Regions from separate parts of the Paenibacillus sp. FSL R7-0216 genome, predicted to be linked through region 2. Evidence: riboswitches for the same ligand, from Rfam matches in the RefSeq annotation. Region 2 holds a riboswitch; the other holds the start of a gene.
The links. Region 2 has a riboswitch for FMN ahead of ribD (bifunctional diaminohydroxyphosphoribosylaminopyrimidine deaminase/5-amino-6-(5-phosphoribosylamino)uracil reductase RibD). Riboswitches for the same ligand answer to the same signal wherever they lie in the genome.

Region 1: it holds a riboswitch for FMN, as region 2 does, so the genes downstream of both, MKZ15_RS05215 (DMT family transporter) here and ribD (bifunctional diaminohydroxyphosphoribosylaminopyrimidine deaminase/5-amino-6-(5-phosphoribosylamino)uracil reductase RibD) in region 2, are expected to answer to the same signal.

What each region holds. Positions count from the first base shown of each region.
Region 1 is NZ_CP150222.1:1,235,067-1,243,259, forward strand. Features, by position in the region: gene MKZ15_RS05190 (collagen-like protein) at 1-239, opposite strand, end outside; gene MKZ15_RS05195 (ATP-binding cassette domain-containing protein) at 677-1,441, shown strand; gene MKZ15_RS05200 (methionine ABC transporter permease) at 1,453-2,124, shown strand; gene MKZ15_RS05205 (MetQ/NlpA family ABC transporter substrate-binding protein) at 2,142-3,017, shown strand; gene MKZ15_RS05210 (glycoside hydrolase family 18 protein) at 3,087-4,373, shown strand; FMN riboswitch at 4,480-4,633, shown strand; gene MKZ15_RS05215 (DMT family transporter) at 4,765-5,778, shown strand; gene MKZ15_RS05220 (glycoside hydrolase family 52 protein) at 5,875-8,010, opposite strand; gene MKZ15_RS05225 (AraC family transcriptional regulator) at 8,180-8,193, shown strand, end outside.
Region 2 is NZ_CP150222.1:3,110,291-3,118,483, reverse strand. Features, by position in the region: gene tlp (small acid-soluble spore protein Tlp) at 1-210, opposite strand, end outside; FMN riboswitch at 425-587, shown strand; gene ribD (bifunctional diaminohydroxyphosphoribosylaminopyrimidine deaminase/5-amino-6-(5-phosphoribosylamino)uracil reductase RibD) at 872-1,999, shown strand; gene ribE (riboflavin synthase) at 1,999-2,673, shown strand; gene MKZ15_RS14160 (bifunctional 3,4-dihydroxy-2-butanone-4-phosphate synthase/GTP cyclohydrolase II) at 3,105-4,343, shown strand; gene ribE (6,7-dimethyl-8-ribityllumazine synthase) at 4,404-4,871, shown strand; gene MKZ15_RS14150 (segregation/condensation protein A) at 4,990-5,787, shown strand; gene scpB (SMC-Scp complex subunit ScpB) at 5,756-6,409, shown strand; gene MKZ15_RS14140 (DUF2953 domain-containing protein) at 6,564-7,247, shown strand; gene ytfJ (GerW family sporulation protein) at 7,220-7,717, shown strand; gene MKZ15_RS14130 (D-alanyl-D-alanine carboxypeptidase family protein) at 7,858-8,193, shown strand, end outside.

The DNA.
Region 1 (8,193 bases), 1.9 Mb from region 2:
GCAGGACCGGGAACTCCCTGCGGGCCCGGAATGCCTTGTTGACCCGAGACGCCTTGAATTCCCATCGGCCCTTGCGGGGCTTGCACTTTAATGTTTGGCTTTACCTTGATTTTGATGATCTTAGTCTTTTTTCCTTTTACATGGTGGAAGTGGCGTTTGTGGATTTTGTGGCCTTTGTGCAGTTTCCGAAGTTTACGGTGCTTGCGTGGTTTGCAATGCTTGCTTTCGTTCATTCCCATCTAAGTCGTTACACCTCCAATAATGTTGATTCAACCTTAGTGTATTGTCTATTCGGCAGAATGTTTGGACGATTGACCTCTATGCGCAGAAAGCGGTTTTTGCCTAAACCCCAAGGAATGGAAGCCCCCAACTCTCTGAAAACACTTTCCCGCTTACTGTAATTACTAGCTTCTAAGCCAAGCTAGGACAAGCCCTCTCCTATTTCCGTTCGACATCTCCCGGCAAACAATGGTATTGATTTTCCCGCCCATAGATTTGTTTTCTCCCCCCAGCACGTTTACGAAGATTGCGTGGAAGGATTGCCCTTGGTTTTATAATAATCAATAAGAATTAGTGACACAGCGCAATTAATAGTCTATAATCAACTGGTGAAAGCTCGATGAAACAGGACTTTAAAATAAGTAATACAGAAGCAACCCGAAAGGGGGAGACGCTTATCATCACTTTGGAGCATGTCAGCAAAACCTACAGCTTGCAGAACGGACGATTCGAGGCGGTGCGCGATGTATCCCTGCGGGTTCCGCAAGGCACCATCCACGGTATCATCGGTCCCAGCGGAGCCGGTAAATCGACGCTGCTGCGAATGATGAACGCCTTGGAGCTGCCGGATCAGGGAACCGTGACGGTACTGGGCCAGGAGCTTACTGCGCTCCCCGAGACCACGCGGCGTGAAGTGCGGCGTTCGATCGGCATGATTTTTCAGCAGTTTCATCTGCTGAATAATCGCACGGTCAGCGGCAATGTTTCCGTGCCGTTGGAACTTGCCGGTTTGCACCGGAGGGAGCGCCTTAACCGTGTACGGGAATGCCTGCGTTTTGTCGGTCTGGAGGATAAGGCCGGCCAATACCCGGCTTCCCTTAGCGGTGGGCAGAAGCAGCGAGTGGCCATCGCCAGGGCGTTGGCCAGTCGGCCGGACATCCTGCTCTGCGACGAGCCGACCTCCTCGCTGGACCCGAAGACGACTGCGGAGATTCTGGAAGTGCTGCTGCATATCCATCGGACGCTGGGAGTGACGATCGTGATCGTCACGCATGAGATGGACGTGGTCCGCAGCATCTGTCAAGGGGTTTCTGTGATGGAGGACGGCCGGTTGATCGATGCGTTTACGCTCGAACGAAACGAGGCGGAGGCCGGAACCTCCGGTATCGCTGGCTACAGCGCTTCTTACCGGGAACTGCTGCTTGGCGGGACGGAGGTGTGAGGGTGTTTGATATGACCTTGATGTGGGACAACTTCATCCAGTATCGCAGCCAAATTGGCGAAGCGGTCGGCGAGACGTTCGCCATGGTTGGGATCGCGCTGCTCGCTGCCATTCTCCTCGGTTTGCCTACGGGAACCGCCTTGTATCTAACCGGCAAAGGCCAGCTTTATGAACACCGCCTGGGGTATGGCCTGTTGAACGGAGCGGTTAATGTCATTCGTTCCTTTCCGTTCCTGCTGCTGGTGGTGTTTATGATTCCGCTCACCCGTCTCATCGTCGGTACGGCGATCGGGACGCTGGCGGCCTCCATCCCGCTTGCGGTCGTTGCGATTGCGATTTATGCGCGGTTTGTCGAGCAATCGCTACTCGAGGTGCCGCGAGGCGTAATCGAATCGGCGCGGTCCATGGGGGCGTCGAAGCTTCAGATTGTGGCGAAGTTTCTATATGTGGAAGCCCGGTCCGGCCTGGTGTTGGGTCTGACTTCCTCGACGATCAGCTTTATTTCTTATTCCACGGTGATGGGCGTGGTTGGCGGCGGCGGCGTAGGTGATTTTGCCATCCGCTACGGTTATCAGCGGTTCGAAACCGAGCTGATGGCCGCGGTGATCCTGCTGATGATTGTTCTGGTGCAAGGAATTCAATTTATAGGAAATGCGTTGTCCCGTTGGTTGGATAAACGCTAATAACGGAGGGAGAAATCATGATAAAGACAGGTAAATGGATGATGACGCTGGTCCTGCTGATATTGGTATTAAGCGCATGCGGCAATAATGGCAACGCTTCGAACGCTTCAAACACCGGGAATGCGGAGACAGGCGTAGGCGCACCGGCCGCGGCCGAGTCCGAGACGACGGAAATGACAACGTTAAAGGTCGCGTCTTTGATTCCGCCGATGACCGACATCCTTGAACTCATTAAACCGCAGCTCAAAGAGGAAGGTATCAACTTGGAGATCGTCGTGTTGTCCGACAATATTCAGCCTAACGACGCGCTAGCGAACAAAGAAGTCGATGCGAACTTCTTCCAGCACGTGCCTTGGATGGAAGAATACAATAAGAATAAAAACGCCAACCTCGTCCCGGTTCAGCCGGTTTATCATGCCGTGTACGGAGCTTACTCCAAACGCTATAAATCGATGGAAGAATTGCCGGACGGCGCGACCATCGTGATCGCAAACGACGCGACGAACGGGGGACGATCGCTAGATATGCTGGATAAGGCCGGCGTGATCAAACTGAAGGAAGGCGTGGGCATCCATGCTACCGTGGGTGATATCGTAGAAAATAGCCACAACTACAAATTCGAAGAAGTTGATCTACTGATGCTGGCGCGGATGTTGGATGACGCCGATTTGGTGCTGATGACTCCGGCTTATGCCAGCCCGCTGGGTCTTACGCCGAAGAAAGACGCTTTGCTGACAGAAACCGTGGAATCGGCTTTTGCGATCACCTTGGTCGCCCGCCAGGACAATCAGGATTCGGAACCGATCCAGAAGCTGGCGAAGGCGATTTCCAGTCCGGAAGTCAAAAAATTCCTTGAAGACAATTACAACGAGATTGCCCTTCCGGCGTTCTGACGGGGAATAGGTCAAACTGGCTCCTTCATAGGATGGTGATAACATGATCCATATGAAGGAGGGGAGCAGATGCAGATTCATCCTGTCCAGCCGGGCCAAACGTCGTACAGCATCGCGGATGCTTATGGCGTACCTTATGAGGATATCGTCGAAGCCAACGAACTGCCGAACCCGGAACAGCTTGTGGTTGGACAAACCTTGGTTATCCCGATTGTCGGCAGCTATTACTGGGTTCGGTCCGGGGACAGCCTATGGTCGATCGCGCAGCGATTTGGGTTAAGTTATCAAGAGCTGGCTCGTGTCAACGCCATTGCCGCGGATCAACCCCTGTCGATCGGATTTCGGTTATATATCCCGCCGCGCCCGCGTAGAAGCGCCGAGTTTAACGCCTACGTTGAGCCGCGCGGGGGGACGGTTGCTCCAGCGCTGGAGCGAAGCGCGCGCGAAGTGGCGCAGCACCTGACGTACCTGGCTCCATTTAGCTTTCAGGCGCAGCGGGATGGTTCGCTCAAGGAGCCGCCGCTCAATCAGTTTCCGGAAATCGCCCGGGCGAACCGGGTCGTGCTGATGATGGTGATCACGAATCAGGAGAACGATCAATTTAGCGATGAGTTAGGCCGGATTTTGCTGAACGATATCCCGATCCAGGACCGTTTTCTGGACAATATCGTTACGACGGCAAGCAATTACGGTTTTCGGGATATCCATTTCGATTTCGAGTTCTTGCGGCCGGCCGACCGGGAAGCCTACAACGCTTTTCTGCGAAAAGCCAAAGCGCGTTTTGCGCAACAGGGTTGGCTGATGTCCACTGCTCTGGCGCCCAAGACAAGCGCCGGCCAACAGGGGCTGTGGTATGAAGCGCATGATTATCGGGCGCACGGGGAAATCGCCGACTTCGTTGTGATCATGACCTATGAGTGGGGCTACAGCGGGGGACCAGCCCAGGCGGTATCCCCGATCGGTCCGGTCCGTCGTGTGATCGAATACGCGTTGACCGAAATGCCCGGCTCCAAAATCATGATGGGGCAAAATCTGTATGGCTACGATTGGACGCTGCCCTTCGTGCAAGGAAGCGTCGCGCGGGCGGTTAGTCCCCAGCAAGCGATCCAAATTGCGGCGCGCCACGGCGTCGCGATTCAATACAGCGACCGGGATCAGGCTCCGTTTTATCATTATTGGGATGGGGAAGGACGGGAACATGAAGTATGGTTTGAGGATGCCCGCTCAATCCAAGCCAAGTTTAATTTGATCAAGGAGCTGGGGCTGCGCGGGATGAGCTATTGGAAGCTGGGCTTGAGTTTTCCGCAAAATTGGCTGCTGATCGAGAACAACTTCGATGTGGTCAAAAGAGGGTAGAACCTAATTTTTCGGACGTGAGAGGACCTTGTGATTTTTGTAACAGAGTTCCCGAAAATCCTGCGTTATGATATAAACAAGTTAAGTAATCAAAATTTAAATGAATAGAGATCTTCGGGGTAAGGTGAAATTCCTAACCGGCGGTGAGGTTTCTGATTGCAGAAACTGCAGCCCGCGACTCGCTTGTGGCTTCGGCCGCACGCGACTGACTTGGTGTAATTCCAAGGCCGACGGTAAAGTCCGGATGGGAGAAGATCAATAAAGCTATAGTTTGATCCAGGGACCGGTACGGTTCCTGACAGGCTTATTTGGTCAGCCCCCGCAAACCTTTACGAAGGTCGATGCGGGGGTTTTCTACTTAGACCCTCTATTCAAGAAGGGGACAAACACCATGGAAAAAGCAAATGTTAGCGGCGGACTCGGGATTCAGGCTGGGGCGGGCGCGGGGGCGCTTACGGGGACATCCGGCCAGGTTCAGCAATCGTCTGCGAAGGCAGAGGCACGCAAATCGCGAAGCGGGTTTTGGCTCGTTGTTTTGGGGGCGGCGCTGTGGGGCGTTGACCCGTTATTTCGAGTCATCTTGCTGGAGTCGCTGACGTCGGCTCAAATTGTACTCATTGAGCACCTTATTATAGCGCTCATTGCCATACCTGTCTTATGGAACAACCGCACCGAGCTGAAAGGGCTGGGCTGGAAGCAAGGGGGCGCGCTGCTCTTCATTTCCTGGGGCGGTTCCGCCATCGCCACGATTCTGTTTACGATGGCGCTGTCGAACGGCGATCTGAACGCTGTGCTGCTGCTGCAGAAGATGCAACCGCTGTTTGCCATCCTGTTGGCCGGATTGCTGCTCAAGGAGAAGCTGCCTCGGTTCTTCTTCGGCTTCTTGGTCATTGCGCTGCTCGGAACGTATTTGCTGACCTTCGGATTTACGATGCCAATCGGGCATTGGAGCGACTTTGTGCAGGTGGGCAGCTTGCTGTCGCTGGGCGCGGCCGCGTTGTGGGGCGGATCCACCGTGATGGGCCGGATGATGGTTGGGCATATGAAGTATGAGACGGTGACGTCGCTGCGGTTTGTATTGGCGCTGCCGCTGCTGCTGGCCATCACCTGGAACGAAGGGGCCGCCTGGAACCTGCCTGCCGGTACCTCACAAATTGCCGCGCTTTCGCTCAACATGCTGGGACAAGCGCTGCTGCCGGGACTGCTCAGCCTGCTTGTATACTACAAGGGGCTGACGACAACGAAGGCTTCGGTCGCCACATTAGCCGAACTCAGCTTCCCGATGGTCGGGGTTCTAATCAACTGGATTGCCTTCCAGCAGATGATTACACCCGCCCAGGTGTGCGGATTCGTTCTGATTTGGGGCACGTTGTTCCTGATCTCCCGCCAGGGAGCCAAGCAATAACCTTTCGCTTATAAAAAGAAGCGAGGTTTCCGCCCTTAACTGGGTTCGGAAACCTCGCTTTTTTTCGCTTTATTCAGCTCGCTTGGCCGTGATCGTTTAGTTCTCGTCCAGCCACAAAATCGCCGTCACGCCGCGCGGATAATACCGGCTGCCGCAGATTACGCCGGCCATCATCTGATCGCTCCAGCTCCAGAAGGCGTTCTTCTCGGAGGTCAGCCAGGCGACATGCGCGGCGTCGGCCGCTTGGCCCCGTTCATCCCAGGCCAGGCCTAGGATCCGGCGGGCGATGAATTGACACAGATAAATTTTGCTGAGCCAGGAATTGTTGCTCGTCGAGGACAGCTTCCACCCACCGTCTTCGAACAGGCAGATACCGGGTTGCAACACCGTGTTCAGGTGCGTGGACAATGCCCGAATATATTCGCCGAACCGGCCGTTCGGATCCAGCGCTTCTTCGCATCCAGTGTACAGCGGGAAGATCAGACCCTCGATCGCCGGGATAATCTTGGAGTCGTTATTTTCCTGGATGACCGCCGGAATGTAGCCGCCTGGCAGCAGATGCGCGGTGATCGTCCCGGCACACCGCTCTGCTTGCCGTCCGGCCAGTTCGGCCGCCGCCTCGCGTCCGTTTGCTCGCAGTAGCTTTTCCATCGCGACGTAAGCTGCCCAGCTCTTGCCAGCCAAATAAATGTTGTTCCGCGCTTGACCCAGCGAGACATCCAAGCTGTCGTAAGTGGTGATTTCGGCACCGCCCATCGTGCGGGAACTGTCAAGGCCCATGACGCCGGTCCGTTTAGCTGGGTCCGGATGATCGCGATTCACCATACTTTCCAGACATTGCTCCAGGATCGGCAGGTTGCGATCCAGCCATTCGCGGTCATTCGTTTGCTGGACGTAAACCGTGGCGCTCAATACCCAGTTGACGAGCTGCTCATGGGTCATATGGGAGAAGCAATCGTCAATGGCATGCAGCTCGTAAACCGAATAGCCCGGTCGGGAGAACGTGTTGGCGACGCCCATGTCGTGCGTGAAGCTGATGCCGCCGGGATATTCGGTCGCATCTCCGGGAAGACGTACCGTGTCCCGATAACTGTAGCGGCTGGTGTAGAGATCCAGCTCGTTTTTGACCGTCCACGGGTTCATTTTCAGCTCAAAAAACAACTGGTCGACCAGCAAATCGAACGTATTCATCATCCGGTATTCGCCTTCGTTCACGACCCAAAGCGGCTTGCCGTCCTGCTCCAGCAGCTCGGTGGAACCGTAATAGCTACGGATCGCGTGCGCGAGCATAAACTTCTGGTCCTCGGTCAACTTCGAGTCGTAGACAAGCGTCTCGGCTTTCTGCGCAACCTCCAGCTTACGGTCGAACTCAGCCAGTGCATAATCGGCTACGTCCTCGATATTGGCGAAATACCGCGTGTAATAGTAGGACGCGTCCATCCCGGTGGTGACGTAACCGGCGCGATAGAAACAGAGCGCAAAGCGGTAGGTAGCTTTCTCGCCGGCGGGGGTATCCATGAGCAGCGCGCCCACTGGCCCGAGACCAAAACGGAGGTTCTCCGGAACCTTTGGCTTCAGGATGGATTCCATCTTGAAGAATCCGGCGCTTGTAATCCGCGGGTCGTTCGCTGCAATCGCGGTATGGCGGCCCTGGCCGACGCCGCAGATCCGGCCGTCGGTCACATCCTCCAAGCGTCGGATCGCGCTGAACGGATCGATGTTCTGCAAACCGAAGAAGGCTTTCCGGGCCGAGGTTCCCCGCGTGTTGTCGACCGTGATTTCGGCCAGCACGGCCGGCATGAGCGCGAAGCGCAGCTGATCTTCGGTCGCCGTCTCAGGGTCGGGCACGCCTTCAAACGGCGAGATCAGGCGGAACGTCAAATCGCCGGCTTGCCATTCGTCGATCGCCGCACCGAATCGGCGGACAATCTCGCTGCGGCCGAACGGTTCGATGAGACCGCTTTCTTTTTTCTGAACGGAATGCTGCTCGCTGGACTCGTCGCCGCTCTCTTCCGTCGTATAACGGTCCCGCTCATCCAGACCTTCGCCGAAGAACGGCAGGGCCCGGTAATGGTCTTGCCCGTCGTCCTGCAAGCCGATGTAAATGTTCTGCTTAGGCGGGCTGCCCAGTTCGAGGTCGAATCCGCCGCTTTGGCCGGGATGTCCTAACGTAAAGCTGGCGAAGGCTCCCATCGGGGAGTGATGCGCGTTGAAAAATATATTTTTACCCAAGTTGATTACCTCCTGTTCAATTGGTTGCGGTTGTGCTAGTTTGATTATATCAAGGCTTTGGGGGAACGCCCATATCCAAACCGTCGATTGATTTATCCAAAACGTTCAAAGACGGCGAGGGGGGACCACGGCGAGGGGGGACCAAAAGCAGCGAAACGGAGGGACGAGGGTGGTTAGAGAGCA
Region 2 (8,193 bases):
AGCGGCTTCGTCCTTCACTTCTTCCCGGAAGCCTTCAATGGCGTGCAGCCGTTTTTCGTTCTTCTCCTGAACCTGTTTCTTCTCCTTGACGGAGATTTCATCGGCATGCTCACTGAGGTAATCTTGTCCCTCACGGAAATTCTCGATGGTGTTTTGAATGCTTCTTTGCAGCTTATCAACGTTGTCGGAGCGATTGTCCGGTTTAGCCACGTTCATTCCTCCTGAGTATGGGATTTGTCAATACGATATCGACTTTAAGGTTGGCTATTTCGGGAGGTTTTTATGCACCTTGGATCCCGGGAGATAGGGGGATGAAGATTCCTTGCTCGAATGGAATTGAGGCAGGGTGTAGTGACAAGTAGGCTTGATTTTTGACAGGAATAGTGCTAACATTCGTCTTGCAGTTATGCAAACCTAATATTAAGCAATCCTTCGGGGCAGGGTGAAATTCCCTACCGACGGTGATGGCTCATTGGACGCTAGTCCGATGTAGCACAAGTCCGTGACCCGCAGTGCTTTCGTAAGCATGCGGCTGAGCCGGTGAGATTCCGGGACCGACAGTATAGTCTGGATGGGAGAAGGAAAACGCGGGAGCACGTACGTTATTTTATTTGCGAAGGTGTTCGGATTTCGAGAGTTCAATCGACCAAGTTCTATTTTTCACATTTGATTTTGTGAAAGAGCTTTGGCGATGCTAGCTTTTCGCCATAAATTTATCGTCCTTGTTTATCAATGGATAAGCGGCGGCGTGATTTTAGGCGGAGGCGCTCTTTGATTTAGCGTAGAACTACTCTCATGATCAACCCTGCCGGATTGCGGCAGGGTTGTTTTTGTTACTGAGCGATAGGCAAGGACGGAAGGAGGATAGAGGATGAAGGTGATCGACGACGATTATTACATGACTTTAGCGCTAGACATGGCGGAGCGGGCGCTGGGACAAACCGGGACGAATCCGGTCGTCGGCGCCGTTGTCGTTAAGGAAGGGACGTTGGTTGGACTTGGTACCCACTTGCAACGGGGGACTCCGCACGCGGAGGTGCATGCCTTGAACATGGCCGGTTCCCAGGCCGAAGGCAGCACGGTATACGTCACATTGGAGCCTTGCAGTCATCACGGTTTGACACCCCCTTGCGCGGAGCGGTTGGTACACGAGAAGGTGGCACGTGTCGTGATTGCCTGCGAGGATCCGAATCCCCTGGTTGCCGGGAAAGGAATCGAGTTGCTGCGTACCGCCGGGATTGAAGTTAAAGTTGGCGTGCTGCGCGACCGGGCCTTGAAGCTGAATCGCCGGTTCATCAAGTTTATCACCAGCGGCTTGCCGTATGTGACAATCAAATCTGCCAGCACGCTGGACGGAAAACTTGCAAGTCGATCCGGGGACAGCAAATGGATCTCGAACGAGAAAGCGCGGGAAATCGTGCACACGATGCGGCATCGCCATCAGGCTATTATGGTTGGCGTGTCGACGATCATAGCCGATAATCCGCAGTTGTCAACCCGTTTATCTGTCCCGGGTTTATCGCCCGTACGGGTCATTGCGGATTCCACGCTTCGCATTCCCGAGACGGCGCAGATTCTTCACGATGGGATAGCCCCAACATGGATCGTGACTACTGAGCAGGCTGACCCGGACAAAGCTGAGCGGCTGACCGAGCTTGGCGTCGAGATCCTTCGTTGCGGAAGCGGCCCACAGGTCAATCTCAATGAGGCGTTAGTTCAGCTCGGACAACGGGGCATATCCTCCGTACTCGTTGAAGGAGGCGGTCGATTGAATGGCTCGTTGCTGGAACGTCAATTGGTGGATGAAATCGTGATCTTCTTCGCCCCCAAGATCGTCGGCGGGAGCGAAGCGCCCGGAAGTTTTAGCTTCGCCGGGTTTGATCTTATGCGGGACGCGGTCTCGTTACGCGACATGGAAGTCGAACAAATCGGGGATAATGTGTGCATCCGAGGAATTCCGGTCTGGGCACAGGCTGAAGTGAGGGAGGAGGATCACTGATGTTTACAGGACTAGTGGAGGAGATCGGCACGATGAAGTCGATCAGCCGCAAGGGCGAAGCGATGCTACTGAGCATTTCGGCGAAAGTCGTTACGGAAGGCATCAAGCTGGGCGACAGCATTTCTGTTAACGGTGTATGCTTAACGGCAACCTCGTTCGACGCTTCCTCCTTTACGGTAGATGTCATGCCGCAGACGTACCGCAACACGAATCTGAAGGATCTAAAACCAGGCAGTCGCGTGAATCTCGAGCGAGCCATGGCGGCCAATGGACGATTCGGCGGGCATATCGTACAGGGGCATGTTGACGGAATCGGTACGATTGTCGGGACCAGTCAGGATCAAAATGCGGTTGTGTTTCAAATCCGACCCGGGAAATCTTCCTTATTGAAATTCATTATTCCAAAAGGATCGATTGCCGTGGACGGGATCAGCTTGACGGTGGTCGAAGCGGAAGGCGGGATGTTTACGATTTCCATTATCCCTCATACGCTAGCCGAAACCGTACTGGCCTTCAAGCGGGCCGGGGACACCGTCAACCTGGAATGCGACGTACTCGGCAAATACGTGGATCATCTGCTGAAGTATGGCAGAGGTAGCGGCGATCCGGGGGAAGAGACCGGAGACGAGTCGGGAATCAACCTCCCGTTTCTGGCAGCGAACGGGTTCGTTTAAAAAAGTCGGGGGTTAAATGACGACATTTTGAACTACAACTTCAATAAAGGTTCAAGAGGTTGGATTTGGAGCACCAAGAAGGTTGAATGAAGCTAGGGACTGAGCAGCACAGCGTAGCTGGAAGCTACGTGAGCAGCGGAAGGCCCGGGTGAATGCAAGATTCGCCGCCGAATTGATCTTCTCGAGAATGCTTCGTGATCCAATGACGACATTTTGAACTACAACTTCAATAAAGGTTCAAGAGGTTGGATTTGGAGCACCAAGAAGATTGAATGAAGCTAGGGACTGAGCAGCACAGCGTAGCTGGAAGCTACGTGAGCAGCGGAAGGCCCGGGTGAATGCAAGATTCGCCGCCGAATCAACCTTCTCGAGCTGCTTCGTGATCCAAAGACGACATTTTGAACTACATATAAAACAAGGAGGGGAAAGCTATGGGTGATATCGTATTAGACCGAGTCGAAGAAGCAATCTACGAATTGATGCGGGGCAAGGTCATTATCGTCGTTGACGATGAAGACCGGGAGAATGAAGGGGACTTTGTGGCCCTGGCTGAAAAAGCGACGCCGGAAGTGATCAACTTCATGATCACTCAAGGGCGCGGACTGGTCTGCCTGCCGATTACGGCGGAGCGAGCAGAGGAACTGGATTTGCAGCCGATGGTGGCGCAAAATACCGATAACCACGGGACGGCTTTTACCGTCTCCATCGACCATAAGGATACGACGACAGGAATCTCGGCCTATGAGCGTTCCTTGACGGTTAAGGCCATCATGGATCCGAACGCCAAGGCTGCGGACTTCCGCCGGCCGGGCCATATGTTCCCGCTGATAGCCAAAAAGGGGGGCGTGCTGCGGCGCGCCGGTCATACGGAAGCGGCGGTCGACTTGGCCCGGATGTGCGGCGCCTATCCGGCCGGCGTGATCTGTGAGGTCATCAAGGAAGACGGAACCATGGCTAGGTTGCCGGATTTGGTGGAAATCGCCAAAACCTATGACCTTAAATTGATCAGCGTCAAGGACCTGATCCATTACCGCAATGAAAAGGAGAAGCTGGTCACGCGCGAGGTCGAGGTGCGCATGCCAACCGATTACGGTGTATTCCGCGCCGTCGCCTACACGAATGATGTCGATAACAAAGAACATGTCGCACTGGTCAAAGGCGAGATCGACGGCGATGAGCCGGTGCTGGTGCGGGTGCATTCCGAGTGCTTGACCGGAGACGTGTTCCACTCCCACCGGTGTGACTGCGGACCGCAGTTCGAAGCGGCACTGCGGCAGATTGAGGAAGCCGGCAGAGGGGTGCTGCTCTATATGCGCCAGGAAGGCCGGGGGATCGGCTTAATCAACAAGCTGAAGGCGTATAAGCTGCAGGAACAAGGCTTTGACACGGTTGACGCCAACCTGAAGCTCGGATTTCCCGCCGATCTGCGCGATTATGGAATCGGAGCGCAAATTCTCAAAGACCTGGGTGTCCGCCAAATCCGTCTGATGACGAATAATCCGCGGAAGATCAAAGGTTTAGAAGGATACGGTCTGGAGGTAGTTGAACGCGTGCCGATTCAAATGAAAGAAAACGCGGATAACACCAAGTATCTGCATACCAAACAAGCCAAGTTGGGGCATTTGCTCAAATTTGATGATTTGGAACAGGATGAATCCTCCCGCGTCTAAGGGCGTATCCGCAAAAACGATATTATCCACTATCCCACTTATAGAAAGGTTTGATGATTCATGGCAAACGTATTTGAAGGACATTTAGTATCGGAAGGGTTAAAATATGCGATCGTGGTCGGGCGTTTTAACGAGTTCATTACAAGCAAGCTGCTCTCCGGAGCTTTGGATGCCTTGAAACGCCACGGGGCCAAAGAGGAAGAAATAAACGTGGCTTGGGTGCCCGGCGCTTTTGAAATCCCGTTCGCCGCGCAAAAGCTGGCCGAAAGCGGCAAATATGACGCGGTCATCACGCTTGGCACGGTCATCCGCGGTTCAACCACGCATTATGATTATGTCTGCAACGAAGTCGCCAAAGGAGTGGCGGCCGTTGGCCTCGAAACCGGCGTGCCGACGATCTTCGGCGTCGTGACGACAGAGAATATCGAACAAGCAATCGAACGCGCTGGGACCAAAGCCGGAAACAAAGGCTGGGATGCAGCGATGGCGGCAATCGAGATGGCGAACTTGACGAAACAGTTGAAATAGTGCTTATCTTAATGTAGTACCTCTGATTCGTTGGGGTACTACATTTTTCTTTTGCAACAAACGTTTTTTAAGGTAAACTAATCTACATATATGTTTGGTTACGGGTGGAGGATGTTCATTGACGACAGTAACGTACAAGCTGGAATCCTTCGAGGGTCCGCTGGATTTGCTATTGCACTTAATTGATAAAGCGGAGATCGATATTCATCAGATCTCGATTAGCGAGATCACCGATCAGTACCTCGAATATCTACAGGACATGCAGGAGCTGGAGCTGGAGGTGACCAGTGAGTTTCTGGTCATGGCGGCTACGCTGCTGTCGATCAAAAGCAAACAACTGCTGCCCAAACCACCTGTCATCGAATTGGATGATGAATTCGATTATTTGCTGGAGGATGAGGAGGACCCGAGGGACGAGTTGATTCGAAAGCTGATCGAATATCGGAAATATAAAGGAATCGCTGAACATTTGCATGAACGCGAATGGGAGCGCAGTTTGATTTTCTCCAAAGAACCGGAGGATTTAACGCCTTTTATGCCGGAAGTGCAGGAGAATCCGGTAAAGGGTCTGCACGCCGCCGACTTGATCGCCGTCTTTCAGAAGGCGATTCGTAGGGCTGCCAAGCGCAATACCGTAGCCCGAATTCACCGTGACGAGATTTCCGTCAAGGATCGGATCAAAGAAGTGGTTGGCGCGCTCCAACAGGCTGGTAAGGGGGGACGTTTGCTATTTTCTAAGCTGCTGCATCCCGAAATGTATCGACATGAAATCGTGGTCACGTTTCTTGCGGTGCTGGAACTGATGAAGATGAAGCAGATCGTCTGCTATCAAAACAAGCTGTTCGATGACATCGTTATGGAGTGGAGAGGGGAAGGAAAGGTCGATGAATTTTCAGGAATTGAAGTCGATTATTGAGGGGCTGTTGTTTTTGGCCGGCGAAGAGGGCTTGAGCCTGAAGCAGCTGGCCGAAGTAACGGAACAGAGGCAGGAGGTGATTTCGGATGCCTTGCTCGATATGAAAACGTCATTCGAGCGAGCCGGCCGAGGGCTGCAAATCGTGCAGATTGCCGGCAGCTACCAGCTGGCGACGCTTCCGGAGCACGCCCCTTATTTCGAACGTTTGGCTTATTCGCCCTCGCGTTCAACCTTATCCCAAGCTGCACTCGAGACGTTATCGATCATTGCGTACCGACAGCCCATTACCCGGGTTGAAATCGAGGAGATCCGAGGGGTCAAGTCTGAGCGAGCTATCCATTCGTTGGTGAACAAGGATTTGATCGAGGAAGTTGGCCGCGCCGAAGCGATTGGGCGTCCCATTCTATATGGCACCACAAAGGCGTTCCTTGATTATTTTGGGCTAGCCAATTTGAAGGATCTGCCGGATATGTCCGATTTCGAGAGTACGGAACAGCTGGAGGAAGAAACACAGCTTCTATTTCAACGGTTGGAAGAACAACAGTTGACCTTCGACGATGTCAACAGCGACGAAGCAGGAGCGCAGCCGGAAAAGCGCCAGGATCCGGAAAACGAGAACTAAACGTGAATCTATGTAATCCAAACCGCCGGAGGAAGCTTCGGTGGTTTTTTGCGCTTAGTTGCTGCTTCATGCCGCATACCGACGAATTTTTTCCTTTTGGGCAAGCCATACTACGAGGGAGAATTTTTATCTGATAGGTATGGAGGGCTTTCCCGTGTGGATTTGGCTCGGAGGCATCCTGATCCTGCTGCTGCTTATAGCCGCCTTGATTTTGCTGTCTACAATCACGCTCCATTTGACCCTGCGTAAGAAGAATCGGGACGATACAATCCTGCTGGATGTCACGATGCTCTATGGCTTTGTTCGCATGCATTACCAAGTGCCTTCCGTAAGGTTGAAGAACTGGCGTGAAGGCCTGCAGATCGAGAAGGATCGGCCCGAAAACGTATTGCAAAAGGAGTCTTCCAGTGTTGACCAAAAAGTAAACAAGGACATAATCCATCAATGGATGGAGGAGTTCGACCGGATGCTCAAGGCGACCAGCGGGTTTCGGGTTTGGCTTCGGGCCACGCTCCGCCGCGTTTCGTTCCGCCAGTTGGAATGGTCGACGAATGTCGGTTTACAGGATGCAGCCCATACCGCAACATTGACCGGGGCCTTATGGGGGGTCAAAGGCACAATCGTGGGTTGGCTTAGCCATCGCATTCGATTAACGCAAAGACCCAAGCTATTCGTCGTCCCCGTATTTGGGGGAACGCCGTTATTTTCCACGGAATTTCGCTGCATAGCGCAAATTCGCTGCGGTTATGCTATATATGCTGGACTGGTACTTATAGTTCGCGTGCTAAAAGTGAAGGGAGGAGTGAAAAAATGGCTGACCATCCTATTCAAGGATTAATGCAAACCGCCATGGAAAACATCAAGGATATGGTTGATGTCAACACGATTGTGGGCGAGCCGGTCGAAACGCCGGACGGTAGCGTGATTCTGCCGATCAGCCGCGTCGGGTTCGGTTTTGCCGCAGGGGGTAGTGATTTTAATATCGAGGACGGCCAAGATAAATCGGCCTCAGGTTCGACAGAGCACGGCAAAGCCCGTCCGTTCGGTGGCGGTAGCGGCGGCGGGGTTTCGATTAATCCAATCGCTTTCCTTGTCGTTGGAAAACCTGGGGTGCACATTGTACCCTTGGATAACCAGACGCATCTGGTCGAGAAGATCATCGATTCGGTCCCTGGTGTCATCGACAAAATCCAGTCCATGTTCCCGAATCAATCTGGAACTGCAGATCCCTCGATGGCAACGGCGCATGTAGCTCAGAATGCGATGCAGGAATCGGCTGCAAGAACCGGTATCAACCCGTTCACCTAACCACCTTTCGACCGTTGATCCTTTCCGGACTTCCGGGAGGGGTCTTTTTCTTGATCCCAGGTGGGACATACTCTCTTGGATCATCGCATATAAGTTAAACAAGTACTCGCAACAGTACCTGTTACCGGAGGAATCAGCTTATGAGGAAAACCACACCTGGCCGCAGCTATCGTACCTTTTACAGTTTCTTGGCCACCATCCTGTTGTTGGGTTGGCTAAACCCGCAGGCGGTACAAGCCACTCCTGCCGCGCCAACGATTCATGCCCAAGCCGCCGCGGTCATTGACGTAACTTCGGGCCGCCTGCTTTACAATTTGCGCGGGGATGAGACGCTACCGATCGCCAGCCTGACCAAAATCATGACCGCTATTGTCGCGATCGAGCATGGCAAGCTATCGGATACGGTTACGGTCGGAAGAAACGCTTTTGCTAAGGAAGGTTCGTCTATTTATCTCCATATGGGGGAAGAAATGAGC